3 linked regions of the Eleftheria terrae genome follow. The protein of the gene in region 1 interacts with the protein of each later gene in a pairwise test. Links are inferred from orthologs where the notes say so. Each region holds a gene or a part of one and is shown in the gene's direction. Other genes may lie near its edges. The genes, in order: N7L95_RS23570, N7L95_RS02295 and glnL.

The links.
Region 2: the proteins of N7L95_RS23570 (region 1) and N7L95_RS02295 interact in binary tests that used the Escherichia coli proteins (3 or more experiments, as listed by UniProt). The link is inferred for Eleftheria terrae from one-to-one orthologs.
Region 3: the proteins of N7L95_RS23570 (region 1) and glnL interact in binary tests that used the Escherichia coli proteins (3 or more experiments, as listed by UniProt). The link is inferred for Eleftheria terrae from one-to-one orthologs.

The regions. Positions count from the first base shown.
Region 1 is NZ_CP106951.1:5,239,650-5,243,691, forward strand. What follows is about bases 585-3,464. They hold N7L95_RS23570 (P-II family nitrogen regulator), read left to right. Parts: upstream 585-1,795; coding sequence 1,796-2,134; downstream 2,135-3,464. Other genes in these bases: N7L95_RS23565 (GNAT family N-acetyltransferase), read right to left, coding at 585-1,528; N7L95_RS23575 (LOG family protein), read right to left, coding at 2,221-2,814; N7L95_RS23580 (diacylglycerol kinase), read right to left, coding at 2,844-3,245; N7L95_RS23585 (RDD family protein), read right to left, coding at 3,250-3,464. In the rest of the region: N7L95_RS23560 (M16 family metallopeptidase), read left to right, coding at 1-287; more of N7L95_RS23565, read right to left, coding at 347-584; more of N7L95_RS23585, read right to left, coding at 3,465-3,801; N7L95_RS23590 (DUF3106 domain-containing protein), read right to left, coding at 3,798-4,042. UniProt on the Escherichia coli protein: P-II indirectly controls the transcription of the glutamine synthetase gene (glnA). P-II prevents NR-II-catalyzed conversion of NR-I to NR-I-phosphate, the transcriptional activator of GlnA. When P-II is uridylylated to P-II-UMP, these events are reversed.
Region 2 is NZ_CP106951.1:437,980-442,277, reverse strand. The notes cover bases 336-3,471. They hold N7L95_RS02295 ([protein-PII] uridylyltransferase), read left to right. Parts: upstream 336-646; coding sequence 647-3,271; downstream 3,272-3,471. Other genes in these bases: def (peptide deformylase), read right to left, coding at 3,335-3,471; map (type I methionyl aminopeptidase), read left to right, coding at 336-633. In the rest of the region: more of map, read left to right, coding at 1-335; more of def, read right to left, coding at 3,472-3,871; N7L95_RS02285 (sensor histidine kinase), read right to left, coding at 3,942-4,298.
Region 3 is NZ_CP106952.1:151,734-155,794, reverse strand. Bases 1-2,899 are described here. They hold glnL (nitrogen regulation protein NR(II)), read left to right. Parts: upstream 1-846; coding sequence 847-1,953; downstream 1,954-2,899. Other genes in these bases: ntrC (nitrogen regulation protein NR(I)), read left to right, coding at 2,017-2,899; N7L95_RS25035 (hypothetical protein), read left to right, coding at 293-817; glnA (type I glutamate--ammonia ligase), read left to right, coding at 1-88. In the rest of the region: more of ntrC, read left to right, coding at 2,900-3,552; xth (exodeoxyribonuclease III), read right to left, coding at 3,604-4,061.

The DNA.
Region 1 (4,042 bases):
CGGTGCGCGAGGAAATCTCGCGCGCCTTGAAGGACGGCTTCACCGCGGCCGAACTGGAGCAGGGTCGCCAGGGCCTGCTGAGCTTCCGCCGGCTGTCGCGCGCCCAAGACCGCAACCTGGCCGCATCGCTGGCAGAGAACCTCTACCTCGGCCGCGATTTCAAGGTCTCGCAGCAACTCGACGAAGCGCTGGGCCGCGTCAGCCTGGCGGAGGTGAATGCCGCCTTGCGCAAGTACATCAAGCCCGAGAGCCTGGTGATCGGCGTTGCTGGCGACTTCAAGGACTGAGCGCGGCAGGCGCCTCAGAACGGCAAGCCGGGGCCTTGCAGGGCCCCGGCTTTTTCCATTCAAGCGTTCGGTGCGCCACCCGTCGATTCCCCGGCCTTGAACGGGTTGCGCTCCCGCAACTCGTCGACATAGGCGTCCACGCCCGAGCGTTCGCGTTCCAGGAAGCGGGCCACCGCGTCCGCAAAGGCCGGATGGCTGAGCCAGTGGGCCGACCAGGTTTGCACCGGCAACAGACCTCGAGCCATCTTGTGCTCCCCCTGGGCGCCTCCCTCGAAGGCCAGGTAGCCCTGGTCGATGCACCACTGCAGCGGCTGGTAGTAGCAGGCCTCGAAGTGCAGGCAGGGGATGTGCTCGGTGCCGCCCCAGTAACGTCCATAGGCGCGCCGCTGCGCCGGGTCGATCGCCACCAGCGAGGCCGCCACCCGCCGTCCTTCACGGCGCGCGATGAAGAGCAGCCAGTGCTGCGGCATGCTCTGGGCCATGCGCTTGAAGAAGTCCCGGGTGAGGTAGGGCGTCGAGTGGTGCGCTCGATAGGTCGAGCAGTAGCACTGGTAGAAGAAGTCCCAGTCGTCCGGGCCGATCTCCTCGCCTTGCTTCACTTCGAAATGAACGCCGGCTTCCTTCACACGGCGCCGTTCCTGCTGGATCTTCTTGCGCTTGTCGCGCTGCAGCTCCGACAGGAAATCCTCGAAGTCGTTGAAAGGCTGCGGTTGGCGGTTCAGCCAGTGGAACTGCACGGTACTGCGCATCATCCATCCCGCGGCACTCAAGGCGGCGCTGTCGTCCGCATCGACGAACAACATATGCACCGAGGACACCCCGCTCTCACGGGCCAGCTGCCCCACTGCCTCGACGAGCACCGCGCGCGCAGGCCCGTCCTCCGCCAGCAGGCGCGGTCCGGGCACCGGCGTGAAGGGCACTGCATTCAGTAGCTTGGGGTAGTAGTCCAGCCCGTTGTCCTCGTAGGCGCGGGCCCAGGCCCAATCGAATACGTATTCGCCATAAGAATGGCTCTTGAGGTAAAGGGGGCAGGCGGCCACCAGGCGGCCCGCGCGCCACACGCTCAGGAAGCGCGGCAGCCAACCGGTGCGGCCGGTGGCACTGCCGGAGCGGTGCAATGCGTCGAGGTAGGCATGGCGAATGAATGGCCCTGCCAGCGGCGAGGCGGCGGCCAGCCGGTCCCAGTCCCCGGCCGGGAGGTCGGCCAGGCTCTCGTGCACCCGCACCTCCAGGTGCTGCATGCTGTTTTTCGGGGAATCGTGCTTGCCCATCCGCCTGTGTCCCGCTGATCGGTGATCTTGACCGCGACAGGAGGGACTCCCGGCGCAGGCACAGCCATCTTAGGGGCAGGGCCGCCGGGGCGCTGGGCTGCCGGCGACGGCCCGGCAACGGGCAAGGGCGTTGGCGTTGCCATGGGCTGGCTGCAGCTTCACCGTTCTGCCCGGCTTTTTCTGGCCAACTGGCCCTAAACTACGCTCAATTCTTGTCTCGACCCTTACGGAGCCCCCATGAAGCAGATCACCGCCATCATCAAACCCTTCAAGCTCGAAGAAGTGCGTGAAGCCCTGGCCGAGGTCGGCGTCACCGGTCTGACCGTGACGGAAGTCAAGGGCTTCGGCCGCCAGAAGGGCCACACCGAGCTGTACCGCGGGGCCGAGTACGTGGTCGACTTCCTGCCCAAGGTGAAGGTCGAAGTGGTCGTCAAGGACGCCGACGTCGAGCGCTGCATCGAGGCAGTGGTCAAGGCCGCAAAGACCGGCAAGATCGGCGACGGCAAGATCTTCGTCACCGCCGTCGAGCAGGTGGTGCGCATCCGCACCGGCGAGACCGACGAAGCAGCTGTCTGAACTGCGCTGCAGCCGATGCAAAAAGCCCGCCTTCGCGGGCTTTTTCGTTTTGCGGCTGAAGCATTTTTCCTTCGCCGCCGTGGGTCTCAGATGCGGGTGTAGTCGTCCGGTGCGGTGGCCGACTGTGCCAGCGTGGCCAGACGCTCCAGCAGCGGAGCGGGCTCGCTGTCCACCTGCAGCAGCTCGTGCTGCGAGGTCGGCACAAAACCTTGCGTCACGGTGTGCTGCATGAAGCCAAGCAGGCCGTCGTAGTAGCTCGCCGTGTTCAGCAGCCCGACCGGCTTGTCGTGGTAGCCGAGCTGGCGCCAGGTCCAGACCTCGAACAGCTCCTCGAAGGTGCCGATGCCGCCGGCCAAGGCCACGAAGGCATCGGCGCGCTCGGCCATCATCTGCTTGCGCTGGTGCATGGTCTGCACGATGTGCAGCTCGGTCAGGCCGCGATGGCCCAGCTCGCGGTCCAGCAGCGCCTGCGGGATCACGCCCACCACGGTGCCGCCGGCCGCCAGCGTGGCGTCGGCCACCACGCCCATCAGCCCGGCCCGCCCGCCGCCGTAGACCAGTTGCCATCCCCGGCGGCCGATGTGCGTGCCGACCTCGCGAGCAGCTTGTTCGTAGAGCGGCGAGGCGCCCGGGCGCGAGCCGCAGTAAACACAGAGGGAGAACGGTTTCATGGCTGCCATCTTCTCACGGCAGCGGTGTCGTCCCGGTGTCAGATCAGCCAGCGGGAGGCAATCGCCGCCAGCCAGATGCCGGCACACAGCAACACCGACAGCAGCACCGCCGCGCTGCCCATGTCCTTCGCCTTCTTCGACAGGTCGTGCAGTTCCAGCGAGATGCGGTCGATGGCCGCCTCCACCGCCGAATTGAGCAGCTCGACGATCAACACCAGCATCACGCTGCCGGCCAGCAGCGCCACTTCCATCCAAGACCGCCCGATCCAGAAGGCCAGCGGCAGCATCACGGCGGCCAGCCGGGTTTCGAGCCGGAAGGCGCTTTCGCCATGCGCAGCCAGCAATCCGTCGATCGAATAGCGGGTGGCGTGGACGATGCGGGAGAGTCCGGTGCGCCGCTTCTGCGGATGCGGGGCCAGGGCGACGGGTGAGGTGTTCAAGGGATCAGGCTTTCATCAGGGGCCGACGGGCGGCGGCAGCTGCGAGCTGCTCATGGACCAGTTGCGTCCCGCACAAGGCATCGTGCAGGAACTGCCGGCGCGGGTGCAGCAGTGCCAGTGCGGCGTACGCCAGCACCCAGCCGGCGATCACGCCGAACACCTGCGCCTTGCCGTGCCAGCCCATCCACGCGATGGCCGCGGTGGAGGGCAGGAACCAGACCCAGCTGGCCAGGAAGCGCAGCGTGGCCCGGCCCGGGCCCACTGGCGTGCCGTCGCGGCGCAGCAGGCGGATGTGCCAGGTCTTCATTGCGAGGGTCTGTCCGCCGTGCGACCAGAACCAGACGAAATAGAGCCCGAGCAAGACGAACATGAAGATCTGCAACTCGTGGCGCATCTGCAGTGCATGGCGCTGCTGCACGAGCGGCGAGAACAACAGGCCACCCAGCATCACGACGCCGAACAGCAGCACGCCTTCGTAGACGAAAGCCGCCAGGCGGCGACGCAGCCGCGGCGCCGGCCGCCCGACCGGCGCGGAGCCCATCGGCGCGGCCGTCATTTGCGCCGTGACGCGGCTGCGTCTGTCGAGGCTGCCGTGCCCTGCGGGGGCACGCGGGGCAGCAGGGTCTGGGTGTCGACCAGTTCAGGGGTGGCAACGATCTTGGGCATGCCGGCGTGCTGGTGCCCCGGCGGTGCCGGGCGTTTTGAAATGGAGGTGGTGGTGGCGCCGGGGCGGGCCTGCCGCAGCACGGGCGACAGCTGTGCTGCCGGGCCTGCCTGCGCGGGCACGGCGCCGGCCG
Region 2 (4,298 bases), 4.8 Mb from region 1 along the record:
AACTACGCACCGCCGGGCTACACGCCCTACCCCAAGTCGATCTGCACCTCCATCAACCACCAGATCTGCCACGGCATCCCGAACGACCGGCCGCTGAAGAGCGGTGACATCGTCAATATCGATGTCACCGTCATCAAGGACGGCTGGCACGGCGACACCAGCCGCATGTTCGTGGTCGGCGAGGGCTCCATCCTCGCCAAGCGCCTGTGCCAGGTGACCTACGAGGCGATGTGGCGAGGCATCGTCAAGGTCAAGCCCGGCACCCGCCTGGGCGACATTGGCAACACCATCCAGACCTTCGCCGAGAACGCCGGCTTCTCGGTGGTGCACGAGTTCTGCGGCCACGGCATCGGCCAGCGCTTCCACGAGGAGCCGCAAGTGCTGCACTACGGCCGCGCCGGCACGCTGGAAGAACTGAAGCCGGGCATGATCTTCACGATCGAGCCGATGATCAACGCCGGCAAGCGCCACATCCGCGAGATGCCGGACGGCTGGACCATCGTCACCAAGGACCGCTCGCTATCGGCGCAGTGGGAGCACACGGTGCTGGTCACCGAAACCGGCTACGAGGTGCTCACCTTGTCCGAAGGCTACCCGCCGCTGCCCGACTTCGTCACCGCCACCGCGACCTGATCGCCCGCCCGGCATGACGGCCCAGCCCCGTGAGCCCATGGCCCCGGCCGTTGCGCCGGGCGACGTGACCGACCTGCGAGCCCGCTTCCGCAAGGGCAAGGCCGACATCCTGGACGTGTTCCGCCAGGCCCGGCCCAGCGCCGCGGCCGCGCGTCGCCTGCTCAAGAGCCTGACCCGGCATGTCGACGAGACGCTCGACGGCCTCTGGCAGCATGCCTTCCTGCCGCGCGGCGCGGCGCTGGTCGCAGTGGGCGGCTATGGGCGGGGCGAGCTGTTCCCGTACTCCGACGTGGACGTGCTGGTGCTGCTGCCGGACGACACCTCGCTGCAGCACGATGCGAATGCCGCGCTGAAGTCCAGCATCGAGGGATTCATCACCGCCTGCTGGGACATCGGGCTGGAGATCGGCTCCAGCGTGCGCAGCGTGAGCGAATGCCTGGAGGAAGCCGAGCGCGACGTGACGGTGCAGACGGCGCTGCTCGAATCGCGCTTCCTGTGCGGCTCCAAGGCGCTGTACCAGCACTTCCGCCGGGCCTATGAACGGCAGCTGGACGCACCGGCCTTCCTGCGCGCCAAGACGCTGGAGATGCGCCAGCGCCATCAGAAGTACGAGGACACGCCCTACTCGCTGGAGCCCAACTGCAAGGAAAGCCCGGGCGGCCTGCGCGACCTGCAGGTGGTGCTGTGGGTCGCACGCGCCGCCGGCCTGGGCAAGACCTGGGCGGAGCTGGCCGCCCGCGGGCTGGTGACCTCCTTCGAGGTCAAGCAGCTGCAGCGCAACGAGGGCATGCTCAAGCTGATCCGTGCCCGGCTGCACCTGGTGGCCGGCCGCCGCGAGGACCGGCTGGTGTTCGACCTGCAGACCTCGGTGGCCGAGACCTTCGGCTTCCAGGCCACGCGGGCGCGGCGCGCCTCGGAAGCGCTGATGCACCGCTACTACTGGGCCGCCAAGGCGGTGGCCCAGCTGAACCAGATCCTGATGCTCAACATCGAGGAGCGCATCAGCGGCTCGCAGGACGAGCCGATGCGCCCGATCGACGCCGAGTTCTTCGACCGCGCCGGCATGCTCGAGGTGGCCAGCGACGACCTGTACGAGCGCGACCGCCACGCCATCCTGCGCACCTTCCTGCTCTACCAGCAGACGCCGGGCGTGAAGGGCCTGTCGGCCCGCACGCTGCGGGCGCTGTACAACGCCCGCGAGCTGATGGACAGCGAGTTCCGCCGCGACCCGGTGAACCGCCAGACCTTCCTGCAGATCCTGAAGGAGCCGCAGGGCCAGACGCATGCCTTCCGGCTGATGAACCAGACCAGCGTGCTGGGCCGCTACCTGTGGGTGTTCCGCCGCATCGTCGGGCGCATGCAGCACGACCTGTTCCATGTCTACACCGTGGACCAGCACATCCTGATGGTGCTGCGCAACGTGCGGCGCTTCTTCGTGCCCGAGCATGCGCATGAGTACCCGTTCTGCTCCCAGCTGGCGGCGCAGTTCGAGCAGCCCTATGTGCTGTGGGTGGCGGCGCTCTTCCACGACGTGGCCAAGGGCCGTGGCGGCGACCATTCCGACCTCGGCGCCGAGGAGGTGAGGCGCTTCTGCCGCGACCACCAGATCCCGAAGGACCATGCGCGGCTGATCGAATTCCTGGTGAAGCACCACCTCACCATGTCGCGCATCGCCCAGAAGGAAGACCTGAGCGATCCTGACGTGATCCAGTCCTTCGTGCAGACGGTGGGCGACGAGCGCTGCCTGACCGCGCTGTACCTGCTCACGGTGGCCGACATCCGTGGCACCAGCCCCAAGGTCTGGAACGCCTGGAAAGGCAAGCTGCTGGAAGACCTGTACCGGCTGACGCTGCGGGCGCTGGGCGGCGGCAAGCCGAACCTCGACACTGAGATCGAAGCGCGCAAGCAGGAAGCCCTGCACACGCTCAACCTGTATTCGCTCTTGCCCGGCACGCAGGAAGCGCTGTGGAAGACGCTGGAGCTGAGCTATTTCGCCCGCCACGATGCCGGCGACATCGCCTGGCACAGCCGCTCGCTGTGGCGCTACGTGGCCACCGACAAGCCGGTGGTGCGGGCCCGCCTGTCGCCGGTGGGCGAAGGACTCCAGGTGCTGGTGTACGCGCCCGACCAGGCCGACCTGTTCGCCCGCATCTGCGGCTATTTCGACAGCGCCGGCTTCAGCATCCTGGATGCCAAGGTCCACACCACCAAGACCGGCTATGCGCTGGACACCTTCCAGGTGATCTCGCCCAGCCTGGACCACCACTACCGCGACCTGATCTCGCTGGTGGAGAACCAGCTGGGCCTGGCCCTGGTCAATTCGGGCCCGTTGCCCGAGCCCAGCCGGGGCCGGCTGTCGCGCCGGGTCAAGTCCTTCCCGGTCAAGCCGCGCGTCATGCTGCGGCCGGACGAACGGGCCCAGCGCTGGCTGCTGAGCGTGTCGGCCAGCGACCGCTCAGGCCTGCTTTATTCCATTGCACGGGTGCTGGCCAAGTACGGCGTCAACCTGCAGCTGGCCAAGGTCACCACCCTGGGCGAACGGGTGGAAGACACCTTCCTGATCGACGGGCCGGCGCTGCAGCAGAGCAAGGTGCAGCTGGAGATGGAGTCGGACCTGCTCGACGTGCTGGGGCCGTGAGGCCCGCGGCCGCGCCGGCAGCAGGAACGCACGGCGCAGCGCGCGCCCTCCCCGCCTGGCGACTCAGTCGTCGCTCGCGGCGTCCAGTTCGGGAAACAGCACCGAGGTGAAGCCGAAGCGGCTGAAGTCGCGCACGCGCATCGGGTAGAGCACGCCCTGCAGGTGATCGCACTCGTGCTGCACCACCCGGGCGTGGAAGCCTTCGGCCTCACGCTCGATGCGTTGGCCGCGAACGTCGAAGCCGCTGTAGCGGATGCGTGCAGGGCGCGGCACCACCCCGCGCAGGCCGGGCACCGAGAGGCAGCCCTCCCAGCCTTCTTCCTCGCTGTCGCCCAGCGGCACGATGGCCGGGTTGACCAGCACCGTCTCCGGCACCGGTGGCGCGTCGGGATAGCGCTGGTTGCTGCCGAAGCCGAAGATCACCACCGCCAGGTCCACGCCGATCTGCGGCGCCGCCAGGCCCGCGCCCCGGGCCGCCCGCATGGTGTCGAACAAGTCGCCCACCAGCGCATGCAGCGCCGGTGTATCGAAATCGCGCACCGGCTGCGCCACGCGCAACAGGCGCGGGTCCCCCATCTTCAGGATCTCTCTGATCGCCATGCTCACTTCCCTGGCCCCACCACGGGGCCGCCACAGGCGCCACACCACGCGGCGCAGCGGTGTGACCCGCTCAAGGCCCGGCCGTGCCGGCGCGCCGCTGCGGGTCGATGCGCTGCCGCGCATGCAGCGGCAGGCCATTGTCGCAGGCACCTGGCGAGGACAGCGGCAGCTCCACGGTGAACACGGTGCCGCAGCCGTCACCGTCGCTGTCGACGCGGACGCTGCCGCCGTGCAGGCGCGTCAGTTCGCGCACGATGGCCAGGCCCAGCCCCAGGCCGCCGTGGCGACGGCTGGTGGCTGCCTCCTGCTGGCGGAAGCGGTCGAACACATGGGGCAGGAACTCGGGCTTGATGCCGCGCCCGGTGTCGCTCACCGTGATGCAGGCCCAGCCACCCCGGCTGGCCAGGCTCACCGTGACCCGCCCACC
Region 3 (4,061 bases), on another replicon or contig:
CGCCTACATCGAGCTGAAGATGCAGGAAGTGACCCGCTTCCGCATGACCACCCACCCGGTGGAGTTCGACATGTACTACAGCGCCTGAGGGCGGTGGGCCAGCCGCCGGGCTGGCCGGTGTCACGCAAAGGGACGGCCTGTGCCGTCCCTTTTGTCGTTTTGGAACCGCCGCCACCGTGCAGAATTGGCGACCGCGGCGGTTTTCCTCGATACTGGGCGCCGTCCGGCGCGAACCGCCGCCCGCGCCTGCGGTCCAATGAGGTCCGCCGGACACCGCCCAAGTACCATCACCATGCCTCGTCATCGCGTTTCCCTGTTTGTCGTGCTGAGTGCGCTCACTTGCGGCGCAGCCTGGGCCCAGAGCGTCGTCTACCGCTGCCCGGGTAACAACTTCACCAACTCCATCACAGCGAAAGAAGCCGAGACCCGCGGCTGCAAGCCGCTGGAGGGGGGGAACGTCACCGTGGTGCAGACCCGCTCGCCAGGCGAAGGCAAGTCCGAGGGCGGCGGCAAGGGCGGCGGGGCTGCGCCGCCGCCGGCCGGGCGACCGGCCGATTCCAAGGTGCCTGCCAGCGAGCAGCGCGCACGCGATGGCGAGTCGCGCCGCATCCTGGAAAGCGAGCTGCGCAAGGAAGAAGAGCAGCTCAACGCCCTGCAGAAGGAATACAACAACGGCGAACCCGAGCGCCGCGGCGACGAGCGCAACTACCAGAAGTACCTGGACCGGGTGGCCGAGCTGAAGGCCAGCATCAGCCGCAAGGAGAGCGACATCGCCTCCATCAAGCGCGAGATCGGCAAGCTGCCGCCGGCGCAGTGAGCCGACGGGCGCCTGCCGTCCTTCCCGGCATGCCCGCCGCTCAGGCGTCGGGCGAGCGGGCGTTCGCCGAAACGCCTTACCTGGCCTTCGATCACCTGGCCACCATGGTGGCCCTGGTGCACACCGACGGTGCCTGCCTGTTCGTCAATTCCGCCTTCGAGTCCGTGCTGGGCCTGTCGCGGCGCAGCATGCTGCGCGGCTCGCTGTTCGACTGGTTCGCCGAGCCCGAGGTGGTGCGCGACACGGTGGCGGCGGTCGCCCGCAACGACTTCTCCATCAGCCGTTTCGAAGGGCAGCTGCGCCGCCCGCCAGGGCCCGGCATGGTCAGCCCCGACGCCCTGCCGGTGCATGTGATCGTCACGCAGACCGACCAGCCCGGGCTGGCCCTGGTGGAGGTGGTGGAGATCGAGCAGCAGACCCGGCAGGATCGCGAGGAGCGGGCGCTCGACCAGGCCCAGGCCACCAAGGAGCTCATCCGCAACCTGGCGCACGAGATCAAGAACCCGCTGGGCGGCATCCGGGGTGCGGCGCAGCTGCTGCAGATGGAGGTCGAGTCCAAGGGGCTGGCAGAGTACACCCAGGTCATCATCCATGAGGCCGACCGCCTGCAGGCGCTGGTCGACCGGCTGCTGGCGCCCCACCGCAAGCCGCATGTGGTGAGCGACGTCAACATCCACGAAGTCTGCGAGCGGGTGCGCTCGCTCATCCTGGCCGAGTTCCCGCGCGGGCTGAAGGTGCTGCGCGACTACGACACCTCCATTCCCGAATTCCGCGGCGATCGCGAGCAGCTCATCCAGGCCGTGCTCAATATCGGGCACAACGCGGCCCAGGCGCTGCACGAGCGCATCGCCGCCGGCGACGCCTGCATCTGCCTGAAGACGCGCATCGCCCGCCAGGTCACGCTGGGCAAGCAGCGTTATCGTCTGGCATTGGAATTGCATATCGAGGACAACGGACCGGGCATCCCCGAGACGATCCGCGATCGCATCTTCTACCCTCTGGTGTCAGGACGCGATGGCGGCTCGGGCTTGGGGCTGACGCTGGCGCAGACCTTCGTGCAGCAGCACCATGGCACGATCGAATGCGAGAGCGAGCCCGGAAACACGGCCTTCAAGATCCTGATTCCGCTGCCCTGATCCTGCGCCTTGCCGGGTCGGGCGGCGGGCGGGGTGCCCGAAGACAAGGACCACAGGCGGCGCATGAAACCCATCTGGATCGTTGACGACGACCAATCCATTCGCTTCGTGCTGGAGAAGGCACTGGCGCGCGAAGACCTGCCGGTGCGCAGCTTCACCAACCCCAAGGACGTTCTGGCGGCGCTTGACGACCAGGAAGAGCCCCAGGTCCTGGTGTCCGACATCCGCATGCCGGGGGGCTCGGGCATCGACCTGCTGGCGCGCGTCAAGGAGCGCCTGCCGGGGCTGCCCGTCATCGTGATGACCGCCTACTCCGACCTCGACAGCGCGGTCTCCGCCTTCCAGGGCGGTGCCTTCGAATACCTGCCCAAGCCCTTCGACCTGCACAAGGCGGTCGAGCTGATCCGCCGCGCGCTGGAGGAAAGCGTGCGCGAGGAAGTGGGCGACGAGCGCTATGCCGAGGTGCCCGAGATGCTGGGCCAGGCGCCCGCCATGCAGGACGTGTTCCGGGCCATCGGCCGGCTCAGCCAGAGCAACGTGACGGTGCTGATCACCGGCGAGTCGGGCTCGGGCAAGGAGCTGGTGGCGCGTGCCCTGCACAAGCACAGCCCGCGGGCGAGCGGGCCTTTCGTGGCGATCAACACCGCGGCCATCCCGAAGGACCTGCTTGAAAGCGAGCTGTTCGGCCACGAGCGCGGGGCCTTCACCGGTGCCCAGACGATGCGGCGCGGCCGCTTCGAGCAGGCCGATGGCGGGACGCTGTTCCTGGACGAGATCGGCGACATGCCGTTCGACCTGCAGACCCGGCTGCTGCGGGTGCTGAGCGACGGCCAGTTCTACCGCGTCGGTGGCCACAATCCACTGCGCAGCAATGTGCGGGTGATCGCCGCCACGCACCAGAACCTCGAAGAGCGCGTGAAGCAGGGCGGCTTCCGCGAAGACCTGTTCCATCGCCTGAACGTCATTCGGTTGCGCCTGCCGCCGCTGCGCGAGCGCCGCGAGGACATCCCGGCACTGGCCCGCTACTTCCTCCAGAAGAGCGCCAAGGAACTCGGCGTGGAGGCCAAGCGCATCTCCGAGTCGGCGCTGGCGCGGCTGACCGGCTTCGACTACCCCGGCAACGTGCGGCAGCTGGAGAACGTCTGCCACTGGCTGACGGTGATGGCGCCGGCCCAGGTGATCGAGGACAAGGACCTGCCTCCCGAGTTGCTGGGCGAGGCCACCGTCTCGCCCAAGCCGCCGGTCAGCGTGGAACCGCCCGCGGCGATCGGCACATCGACGGCCCCGGTGTCGCTGTCCTGGCCGCCCGGCCTGCTGGCGGAGGAAGCGGTCGTGCTGGCGGCGACCGCACCCGCGGCGCCGTCGTTGCCCGATGCCAGCCACAGTGTCTGGCTCACCGGGCTGGAACGGGAAGCGCGCCATCTGCTCGAGGGGGGCCGGCCCGATGTCTGGGATGCGCTGACGCGGCAGTTCGAGGCCTGCCTGATCCACGCGGCGCTGGAGCTCACCCGCGGCCGCCGCATCGAGGCGGCACAGAAGCTGGGCATCGGACGCAACACCATCACGCGGAAGATCCAGGAGCTGGGCCTGGACGATTGAGCGGCGCGGGCCGCTGGTTGCAGCCTGCCCGAGCACGGCCGATCGGCCGGCTCAGGGCTGCAGCGTCACCACCACGGGCGCATGGTCGCTGGGGCGCTCGTTCTTGCGCGGCAGCTTGTCGATCTCGCAGGCGCTCACCTGCGGGCGCAGCGGCTCGCTGACCAGGATGTGGTCGATGCGCAGGCCCTGGTTCCTGCGGAAGGCGAGGTTGCGGTAGTCCCACCATGACCACAGCTTGGGCGGCTGCTCGAACAGCCGGAAGGCGTCGTGCAGGCCCAGCGCCAGCAGCTGGCGGAAATGGGCTCGTTCTTCCGGTGTGCAATGGATCTGGCCGGCCCACGCCACCGGGTCATGGACATCCCGGTCTTCCGGTGCGATGTTGTAGTCGCCCAGCAGCAGCAGCCGCGGGTAGCGCACCAGCTCGCCACGCACCCATTCGCGCAGGGCGTCCAGCCAGCGCATCTTGTAGTCGAATTTCTCGCTGCCTGGCGCCTGGCCGTTGGGAAAGT